3 regions of the Streptomyces sp. NPDC102406 genome follow, and region 1 is predicted to be linked to each of the others. Evidence: riboswitches for the same ligand, from Rfam matches in the RefSeq annotation. Region 1 holds a riboswitch; each other region holds the start of a gene.
The links. A riboswitch is a leader RNA that binds a small molecule or an ion and turns the genes downstream of it on or off. The one in region 1 is predicted to bind cyclic di-AMP.

Region 1 (3,264 bases):
GCGTGGATCATCATGCCGTCGCCGAGGTAGAGGCCGACATGGCTGATGTCGTCGTAGAAGAAGACCAGGTCACCGGGTTGGATGGCGGAGAGCGGGACGGTCGTGCCGAACTCGACCTGGTCCCACGTGGTGCGCGGCAGCGTGATGCCGGCCGCCTTCCACGCCGCCTGGGTGAGCCCCGAGCAGTCGTAGGAGCCGGGGCCCGTGGCGCCCCACACGTACGGCTTGCCCTCCTGTGCCTTGGCGAACGCGAGCGCCTTCGCGGCCTTGGCGGCGTAGCCGGAGGAGGTACCGGACGAACCGGAACCCGTCCCTGAACCCGTCCCCGAGCCGGATCCCGCACCGGCACCCGAGCCGGACCCTGCCCCCGAACCGGAGCCGTCCCCCTGCCGGGCCGCCTCCTCGGCCGCCTTCCGCTTCCGGTCCTCCTCGGCCTTCTGCCGCTCGGCGAGGTCGGCGGCCTTCTTGCGGGCCGCCTGCTCCTTCTTCTTCTCGATCGCCGCGAGCCGCTGCTTCTCCTCGGCGGTCAGCTCGGACAGCAGCTCACGCGCGTCGGACAGCTTCGTCTGCACGTCGTGCTTGGAGGTCTTCAGCTCGGTCTGGGAGGAGGTGAGCTGCTGAAGGTTCTCCTGGGCCAGGCTGCGCTTCTTCGCGGTCGCGCGCTGCTGCTCCTGGTAGTCGTCGACCGCCTTCTTCTGGCTCGCCGTCATCCGGCTCAGCAGCCGGTCCTGCGCGAAGTAGTCCTCTGGGTCGTCCGCGAGGAACATCGTCGCCGTGTCGCTCATCCCGCCCGTGCGGTACTGCTCGGCGGCGAACCGGCCCAGCTCCTGGCGGGCCGTGTTCATCTTCTCGGTGCGCCGCGCGATGTCGTCGAGAAGCCGGTCGACCTGCTTCTTCTTGCTGTCGGTCTGCTCCTTGGCGGAGTTGTACTTCTGCGTGGCGACCTCGGCCTGCCGGTACAGACTGTCGACCTTCTTCTGCACCTCCTCCAGGCTCGGCCTGGTCGGCTGCGCGGGCGCGGCCTGGGCCGTCTGCGACAGGAGGGCGACCGACGTGAGGGCGGCGGTCGTGATCCCGACCGCGGGAGTGGTGCGAAGGCCGCCCGTCATACGGGAGCGGCTGCGCGGCTTGCGGTGCGACGCCAAGGGAGGCGACTCCTTCCGTGCTCCGCCTACCGGGTTAGCTGACGGGTTCGGGCATACGGAAGGCTGCCCTACGGCCGACGGGTCGTCGGGCCGATTCACCCCAAGATCGGTTGGGTCCCCGGTTCCCTGCCTCACGGCGTACGGGACTCGGCGGGGGCTGTCCGTTCGCCGCGGTGCTCGCGGTCGGGGGGACGGACCGCCCGCGCAGCACCGTAGCCACTCGTGTTGCCGCTGTGAAGGTTGATGTTCGATATGCCCGATACATTTTCGTGACCTTGGCGACAGTGCCGTGCGGTGTCGCGAAGGTGGGGGCGGGGTGTCAGTGGGGCGCCCTAGACTCGTAAGGCGATGAGCAGCCTCTTTGACGACAGCTTCCTGGCGGACCTCCAGAACCGGACGGAGGAGCCCCCGCCGCCCGACGGCGAGCACGAGGAACCGGCTCCGGAGCCGATCCCGGACGACCTGTTCGGCGGGAAGTTCGACGTGCCCCCGGCCAGGGACGCGTACTACCGCGACGGGGCGCCGCGCCCTGCCCTGGACCCGGCGGCCCTCCTCGACGGGCTGAACGAGAACCAGCGGGCGGCCGTCGTGCACGGAGGCTCCCCCCTGCTCATCGTCGCGGGCGCCGGTTCCGGCAAGACCCGCGTCCTCACCCACCGCATCGCCTATCTCCTCGCCGAGCGCGGCGTGCACCCCGGCCAGATCCTCGCGATCACCTTCACGAACAAGGCCGCGGGCGAGATGAAGGAGCGCGTCGAGGCCCTCGTCGGCCCGCGGGCGAACGCGATGTGGGTCTCCACCTTCCACAGCGCGTGCGTGCGCATCCTGCGCCGGGAGTCCAAGAAGCTCGGCTTCACGTCGTCGTTCTCGATCTACGACGCCGCCGACAGCAAGCGGCTCATGGCCCTGGTCTGCCGCGACCTGGAGCTCGACCCGAAGAAGTTCCCGCCGAAGTCCTTCAGCGCCAAGATCTCGAATCTGAAGAACGAACTGATCGACGAGGAGGACTTCGCCAAGACGGCCGCCGACGGCTTCGAGAAGTCCGTCGCGCAGGCCTACGCGATGTACCAGTCGCGGCTGCGCGAGGCCAACGCCCTCGACTTCGACGACCTGATCATGACGACGGTCAACCTGCTGCGCGCCTTCCCCGACGTCGCCGAGCACTACCGCCGCCGCTTCCGGCACGTCCTCGTCGACGAGTACCAGGACACCAACCACGCGCAGTACGCGCTGGTGCGCGAGCTCGTCGGACCGGCCAAGGACGCGGAGGGCCACGACGCCGACCCGGCCGAGCTGTGCGTCGTCGGCGACGCCGACCAGTCCATCTACGCGTTCCGCGGCGCCACCATCCGTAACATCCTCCAGTTCGAGGAGGACTACACGGACGCGACGACGATCCTCCTGGAGCAGAACTACCGCTCCACGCAGACGATCCTCAGCGCGGCCAACGCGGTCATCGAGCGCAACGAGTCGCGCCGCCCCAAGAACCTGTGGACGAACGCGGGCGCGGGCTCCCAGATCACCGGCTACGTCGCGGACACCGAGCACGACGAGGCCCAGTTCGTCGCCGAGGAGATCGACCGCCTCACCGACGCCGGCGAGGCGAAGGCGGGTGACGTCGCCGTCTTCTACCGGACGAACGCGCAGTCCCGTGTCTTCGAAGAGATCTTCATCCGCGTCGGTCTGCCCTACAAGGTCGTCGGCGGCGTCCGCTTCTACGAGCGCAAGGAGGTCAGGGACGTCCTCGCCTACCTCCGGGTCCTGTCGAACCCGGAGGACTCCGTCCCCCTGCGCCGCATCCTGAACGTGCCCAAGCGCGGCATCGGCGACCGCGCCGAAGCCATGATCGACGCCCTCGCCCAGCGCGAGAAGATCTCCTTCCCGCAGGCGCTGCGCCGCGTCGACGAGGCGTACGGCATGGCGGCCCGCTCCACGAACGCGGTGAAGCGGTTCAACACCCTCATGGAGGACCTGCGGACCATCGTCGAGTCGGGCGCCGGACCGGCCACCGTCCTGGAGGCCGTCCTCGAACGCACCGGGTACCTCGCCGAACTTCAGTCCTCCACCGACCCGCAGGACGAGACCCGCATCGAGAACCTCCAGGAACTCGCCGCCGTCG
Region 2 (3,264 bases), on a different contig from region 1:
GGAGGAGCGCGTCGTCTTTCTCGGGACGCCGATCGACGACACGTCCGCCAACGATGTGATGGCGCAGTTCATGCACCTGGAGCACGCGGCGCCCGACCAGGACATCTCGCTGTACATCAACTCCCCCGGCGGCTCGTTCAGCGCGATGACGGCGATCTACGACACGATGCGGTACGTCAGGTGCGAGGTGGAGACGACCTGCCTGGGGCAGGCCGCGTCCGTCGCCGCGGTGCTGCTCGCCGCCGGGGCGCCGGGGAAGCGGATGATGCTCCCCGGCGCCCGCGTCGTGCTCGACCAGCCGGCGCTGCCCGAGCCGACCCGGGGACAACCCAGCGACCTGGAGATCCAGGCGCGCGAGATGGTGCGCATGCGCGACCAGGTGGAGGACTTGCTCGCCCGGCACTCGGGCCGGGACAAGGAGCAGGTGGGCCGGGACATCGAGCGGGAGACGGTGCTGGACGCGCGGCAGGCCCTGGAGTACGGCCTGGTGGACGGGGTGGTGCGGAGCCGCAAGGCCGCGCTCGGCGCGCGGGACGGGAGGTGATGTGCTGGTGCACCCCTCCGAACTGCCGCCGCTGCCCGCGCTGACCCGGGCCGAGGGTGACCTGGTGGACGGCTATCTGGCGGTGGTCGACCTGGTGGCGCGCATCAATCCGGCACGCGGCGACGACACCTACCGGGGGCTGCGTGCGGCGCAGGCGCTCGTCAGCCGGGCCGCGGCGCTCCGGGACGCCCTGGAGTTGATGCACCGGCGCGGTGAGAGCGAGGTGCACGCGGCAACCCTGGCCCGGGCCCTACGCGTCCTCGACGGTGAAAGGCGAACACAGAGGGTCGCTTTGCCACCAGAAACGGTCAGTTGAAGTCACGGCTCGGGCGCACTGTCTGCTTGCAGGCCCAAACGACCCAGATGGGGTACCACCGATCGGCGTAGACATTGCTCCATATTCGGGCTGGTCGGAGTTGCGCACCGGCGGTACGCGGCGACCGGAACGAGATGTTCCGCCGCTGGTACGAGGGTGGTCAGGGGTCGCGGCAGGGGTCCGAAAGCCGCACTGTCCACCTGAACGGGTCAAGCGTGAGGAGCCTCACTTACCGCCGGTTCGACTCGGCTTCCGCGCCTCATGTGCGTGAAGATCCCTTCCGACGACAAGCCCCCGCCGCCGCGGCGGGGCGGTCCGTGCGGACGCCGAGTCCTGCCGCCGCACGGATGCCAGGTCGACAGAAGTGCATCGGCAGGAGTGGAGGACCCAGGCACGACGGGTCGCCGGCCCCTCTCGACGGAGAGGGTGCCCGAGTGGCCCTTGGGGTGAAGCCGCGTGAGCGGCCGGGCATCTTCGCCTGTCCGAACCCGACAGGTCATCCTTCACAGGCGGCTGACGAAGGGTTGCGCATGACTGCGCTCAATCGTGTTCCCTCGCTGCTGACCCGGGCGGGTACCGCGTCGGCGCTGACGCTCGCCGTCGCCGGTGCCGGAATCATGGTGCCGGGCGCCGCGTCCGAGGCGTCGGCGGCGGCGGTCTCGACCAAGGCATTGAAGGTCGCGGCCTCCAAGAAGGGAGCGCCGTACAAGTGGGGCGCCACGGGGCCGCACCGGTTCGACTGCTCGGGCCTGACGCTCTACTCGTTCAAGCGGGCGGGCAAGAAGCTGCCGCGCACCGCCGCTCAGCAGTACAACAAGACCCGCCATGTCGCCCCGTCCCACCGCAAGACGGGTGACCTGGTCTTCTTCCACTCGGGCCGGAGCGTCTACCACGTCGGCATCTACGCCGGGAAGGGACGGATCTGGCACTCCCCGAAGACCGGGGACGTAGTGCGTCTACAGAAGATCTGGACGCGGAGCGTCTGGTACGGCCGGGTGCGCTGAGGCGCGCCGCACAGTGATCTCGGGGCGGGCCGGGCGCCGGGCCCGTACCCGGGTGCTGCCGGTGAGGAGCCGGGGGCGCGTCAACAGGCGGGGAGCGGCTGGGCGTCGCCCCCGTTCATGCCGATGATCCAGGGCAGCGAGATCCACACGGTCTTGCCGCCCTCCGGGGTGGGCGAGACCGAGAGCCGTCCGCCGCACTCGGCGGTGAGACAGCGGATGATCACCATGCCGCGTCCGTTGTCCTGCTGGACGGCGGCGGGCAGTCGCCTGGGGTAGCGCGGGTGGCTGTCGGTGACGCCGATGCGGAGCTGTTCGTCGCGTTCGAGTTCCACGTCGACGGTGAAGGTGGGCGACTGGCCGAGGGTGTGCTGCACGGCGTTGGTCGCGAGCTCCGAGACGATCAGGCGGACCGTGTCGGCGGCGTCGCTGTCCCGCGGCATCCCCCAGTCCGCCAGGACCTTGCTCACATACCTGCGGGCCGCGGAGACCGAGGCGGGATCGCTCGGCAGCGTGACGGATGCTTCCTGGTGGTCTGCCATGGCGACGTCGTCCCTTTCCCACCGGGGCCGCGCCTGCGACTCTGGCGGTTCGCTGGCGTGCGGCCTCCGACTTCTGCTTCGCAGCAGACTGCCACTTGGTTGCCCTCCCGTGGTGCGGATCCCTCAAGATATGCATATATCTGTCGCTCGAAGCGGTGAACTCTGCGACGGTAGACCGTATTTGGGCGAGCGCTCGCCGGTTCCTCTACCGTCTGCTCAGAGGCCATGTGGCACGGGCCTGGGAGGAGCCCGGCCGTGAGGCCCGAGGAGCGTGGAGGAGTCGGCATGAAGTACGGTCCCGCGGTGCGCCGTCGCAAACTCGGTGCGGAGCTGCGTTCGCTGCGCGTGCAGGCCGGGTTGACCAGTGGTGAGGCCGCCCGTCTGGTCGGCTGGCACCAGTCGAAGGTGAGCCGGATCGAGACAGGTCGCAGTGGCGTGAAGCCGTCGGACGTGCTGCGGTTGCTCGACGCGTTCGAGACACGCAATCCGCGACAGCGTGAACTCGTGGTCGCGTTGGCGGGCGCGGAGGACTCCTCCGGGCAGCACTGGTGGCACGCCTATCGGGGATTGCTGCCGCCGTCCTACCGGGATTTCATCAGCCTGGAGTCGCAGGCGTGTCGTATCCGGACGCTGGAGACGAGCGTGGTACCGGGGCTTTTGCAGACGCCCGAGTACGCGCGGGCGGTGACGCGTTCCGTGCTGACCGGGATGCCGGAGGAGCACATCGAGGCGCTGGTGGAGGTGCGGCTCGCACGGCAGGACGTGCTGCGGGCGCGGCCGCCGCTGCGTCTGAGCGCGGTGCTCGACGAAGGGGTGCTCCGGCGCGAAGTGGGCGGATCCGGCATCCTGCGGCGACAGTTG
Region 3 (3,264 bases), on a different contig from region 1:
TTCTGCGCGGCCAGGGCCTCCTTCGCGGTGGGCCCGGTGGCCTCGACGCCCGCGGTCACGGTGGCCATGTCCGGCGCCGCGGCCGCCCGGCCCTCACCGGTGACGGTCAGGGTCGCGGGCTTCGGCGCCTTGACCGCGGCCACGCGCGGCACGCCCGCGTGCGGCGCGGCCTGGGCGACGGCGGGCGCCGTCGGCAGCGCGAGGGCGAGCAGCACGCCGGCGAGGGCGGCGCGGTGGCGGATGCGTACAGACATGGGACGGGGTCCTTCCCGGTCGGGCCCGCCGACGCGGCGGACAGCCGACATCCCAGCACCGCCGCCGCGCCCCGCACGGCATGCCACTCCGGCCGGTCACCTCGACGGCCCCGCGCCGCGCCCGCCGAGGTCAGGAGACGGACGCCAGGTGCATCTTGATCAGGTGCGGGTCCACGAAGCCCTTCGCCACCACGCGGTCCCCCGAGGACTCCCCGCGCAGCCGCCGCCCGATCCAGGGCACCAGGAACTCCCGCGCCCAGTGGATGTCGTCGCGCCGCACCTCGAACGTGCCGCGCGGCGGCAGCAGCGGCCAGGGCTGCTCCGGGTCGGCGGGCACCTCGACCCCGAGCGCCTGTCCCGCGCGGAGGGCGACGCGGGTGTGGCCCTCCGCGGACAGGTGCAGCCGGTCCTCGTCCCAGGCCCGGCGGTCCTGGATCGACCTGAGGGACCACAGGTCGAGGACCGGGCAGCCATAGCGGTCGGCGATCGCGCGGACATGCATGTTGTACGTGGCGATCTTGCCGCGCAGATGCTTGAGGACGGCCACGTCGCGGGTGTCGAAGCCGGTGGCGACCATGACGGTCCCGGCCGCCTGGGCCAGCCGTGCCACGGCCTTCTCGAAGCGCTCGGCCACATCGTCCGGGTCGGTGCCGGGACGAATGATGTCGTTGCCGCCCGCGACGAGGGTCACCAGGTCGGGGGCGAGTTCGATGGCCTTCGGGACCTGGTCCGCGATGATCTGGTCGATGAGCTTGCCGCGTACGGCGAGGTTCGCGTACTTGAAGGTGTGCTCGGGTACGCGGTCGTCGAGGAGGACGGCGAGCCGGTCGGCCCAGCCGACGAAGCTCCCGTCGGGTCCGGGGTCCCCGACGCCTTCGGTGAAGCTGTCCCCCACCGCCGCGTAGGACCGAATCGTGCCGCCGCTGAGTGATCTCGATTCGTTTGCCACGACCACACATCTTTCACCCTGGGGTGTGACCTACGCGACCGTAGCCAGGGGTTGACGGGTGGTGAGAAAACCCACTCGGCGCCCGGGGAATAACCCCGGGCGCCGAAAGGATCGCGCGTGGCTCAGACGCCGACGCCGTGCCCGCGCAGGTACGCCAGCGGGTCGATGTCGGAGCCGTACTCCGGCGACGTGCGGATCTCGAAGTGCAGGTGCGGTCCCGTGACGTTGCCGGTGGCGCCGGACAGGCCGATCTGCTGTCCGGCCGTCACGCTCTGCCCGGCGGAGACGCCGAGGGAGGACAGGTGGGCGTACTGGGAGTAGCGCCCGTCGGTGTGCTTGATGACGACCTCGTTGCCGTACGCGCCGTCCCAGCCGGCCGAGACGACGGTGCCCGCGCCGACCGCCTTGACGGCGGTGCCCGTGGGTACGACGAAGTCCGTGCCGGTGTGGTAGCCGCTGGACCACATGGATCCGGAGGAGTGGTACGGGGTTCCCGTGGCGCCGTCGACGGGCTTCACGAAGTCCGCGGCGTGCGTCGTGGCGCCTGTCCGCGCCGCCGTGGCGGCGGTGGTCTCGGCCGCGCCGTCCAGCGTGAGCTTCATGCCGGGCTTGATGAGGCCGGCGTCGGAGCCGACGACGTCCTTGTTGGCCTGGTACAGCTTCTGCCAGCCGCCGTCGACGTGCTGCGCCTCGGCGATCTTCGACAGGGTGTCCCCCGCCTCGACCGTGTAGGTCTTGGCGCCGGTGTCCCCGGTCGCGGCGTGGGCGCCGGTGGCGCCGATGAGCGGCAGGGCGAGCGCGGCCCCGCCGGCCGAGGCGACGGCGGCGGCGCGGGTGATGCGCTGGGTCTTCGAGCGGCGGTGCTTTGCCTTTGCGGGCATGCCGGTTTTCCTCTCCGTCGCCTACGAGGTGAGCTGTCGGGTTCGGGCTGGAGATGCCCGGCCGGTTCCGGCACGCGGACCCGGCTTCACCCCTAGCCGCTGTCGGGGAATTCCCTCGGCGGCGTACTGCCTGTGGGTCCCCCGCTCCTGCCGTGACGGGTAGTCGTCTCGGATTCCGGGCGGCGGCAGGATTAGGCGTTCCGCCCGGAGTGAGTGGTGACGATAAGCCGACGAGAAAGGCGGCGACAAACATCCCATTCACAGGAAGGGTTGTTTTCTTGATCGTCCGAGCGCTTTCCGTGTCACCCTGCGTCGATGCCGACGCTTTACCAACGCCATACCCGCAAGGAATTACCGAGGAAGAAATGCGGGAGGGCCGCCACGGACGGTCACCGTTATGAGCCTGCTCACGCGACCTCCCCCCATCGCCCCTATTTTGCTGACACTTACCTTGAAAGCCGCCCAAAACGGACAGATAGATGCCCTGGGAATCCATGTCGTATCGTCAGAGCGCGCCCGCCGACGAGCAACGCCGGTGACCTGACCGGGAGGAGCCCCCGTGACGCAGCACGCCCCGCCCACCGAGCCCCAGTTGTCCGGAGTCCGCAACTTCCGTGATGTGGGCGGACTGCCGACCGTGGACGGCCGGCGCGTGCGCCCGGGCGTGCTCTTCCGCAGCGGCCACCTCGCCCACGCCACCGCCGAGGACGCCGCGTTCCTCGCCGGGCTCGGCCTGCACACCGTCTTCGACTTCCGCAACGCCGCGGACCTGCGCCTCGAGGGCCCCGATGTCGAGCTGCCCGGCGTGCGCAACGTGAACCTGCCGCTGAGCGACCCGGCCGACGGCGCCGAGTTCTGGAAGATGGTCCGCGACGGCGACATAGACCAGCTCCGCGCCCTGCTCTCCGAGGGCCGCGCGGCCAACCGCATGATCACGTCGTACCGCTCGATCATCTCCGGGCGCACCGCCGAGCACAGCCGCGTCCTGCACGCGCTCGCCGACGCCAGCGTGCCCGCCCTGATGCACTGCGCGGCGGGCAAGGACCGCGCGGGCCTGTCGATCGCCGTGACGCTGCTCGCCGTGGGCGTGGAGCGCGACGCCATCGAGGCGGACTACCTGGAGTCGAACGCCAAGCACCGCCGCTACAAGGTGCGCCGCAGCGCCACCTCGGGCGACGCC

Region 2: another riboswitch for cyclic di-AMP. It lies ahead of ACIRF8_RS34810 (C40 family peptidase); the one in region 1 lies ahead of ACIRF8_RS21375 (NlpC/P60 family protein).
Region 3: another riboswitch for cyclic di-AMP. It lies ahead of ACIRF8_RS36065 (peptidoglycan DD-metalloendopeptidase family protein); the one in region 1 lies ahead of ACIRF8_RS21375 (NlpC/P60 family protein).

What each region holds. Positions count from the first base shown of each region.
Region 1 is NZ_JBIWKP010000005.1:43,794-47,057, forward strand. Features, by position in the region: gene ACIRF8_RS21375 (NlpC/P60 family protein) at 1-1,145, opposite strand, end outside; cyclic di-AMP (ydaO/yuaA leader) riboswitch at 1,154-1,308, opposite strand; gene pcrA (DNA helicase PcrA) at 1,494-3,264, shown strand, end outside.
Region 2 is NZ_JBIWKP010000015.1:91,969-95,232, reverse strand. Features, by position in the region: gene ACIRF8_RS34820 (ATP-dependent Clp protease proteolytic subunit) at 1-544, shown strand, start outside; gene ACIRF8_RS34815 (hypothetical protein) at 552-860, shown strand; cyclic di-AMP (ydaO/yuaA leader) riboswitch at 1,199-1,387, shown strand; gene ACIRF8_RS34810 (C40 family peptidase) at 1,391-1,864, shown strand; gene ACIRF8_RS34805 (ATP-binding protein) at 1,945-2,403, opposite strand; gene ACIRF8_RS34800 (helix-turn-helix domain-containing protein) at 2,689-3,264, shown strand, end outside.
Region 3 is NZ_JBIWKP010000018.1:45,224-48,487, reverse strand. Features, by position in the region: gene ACIRF8_RS36075 (SIMPL domain-containing protein) at 1-254, opposite strand, end outside; gene ACIRF8_RS36070 (SGNH/GDSL hydrolase family protein) at 385-1,203, opposite strand; gene ACIRF8_RS36065 (peptidoglycan DD-metalloendopeptidase family protein) at 1,326-2,084, opposite strand; cyclic di-AMP (ydaO/yuaA leader) riboswitch at 2,090-2,276, opposite strand; gene ACIRF8_RS36060 (tyrosine-protein phosphatase) at 2,644-3,264, shown strand, end outside.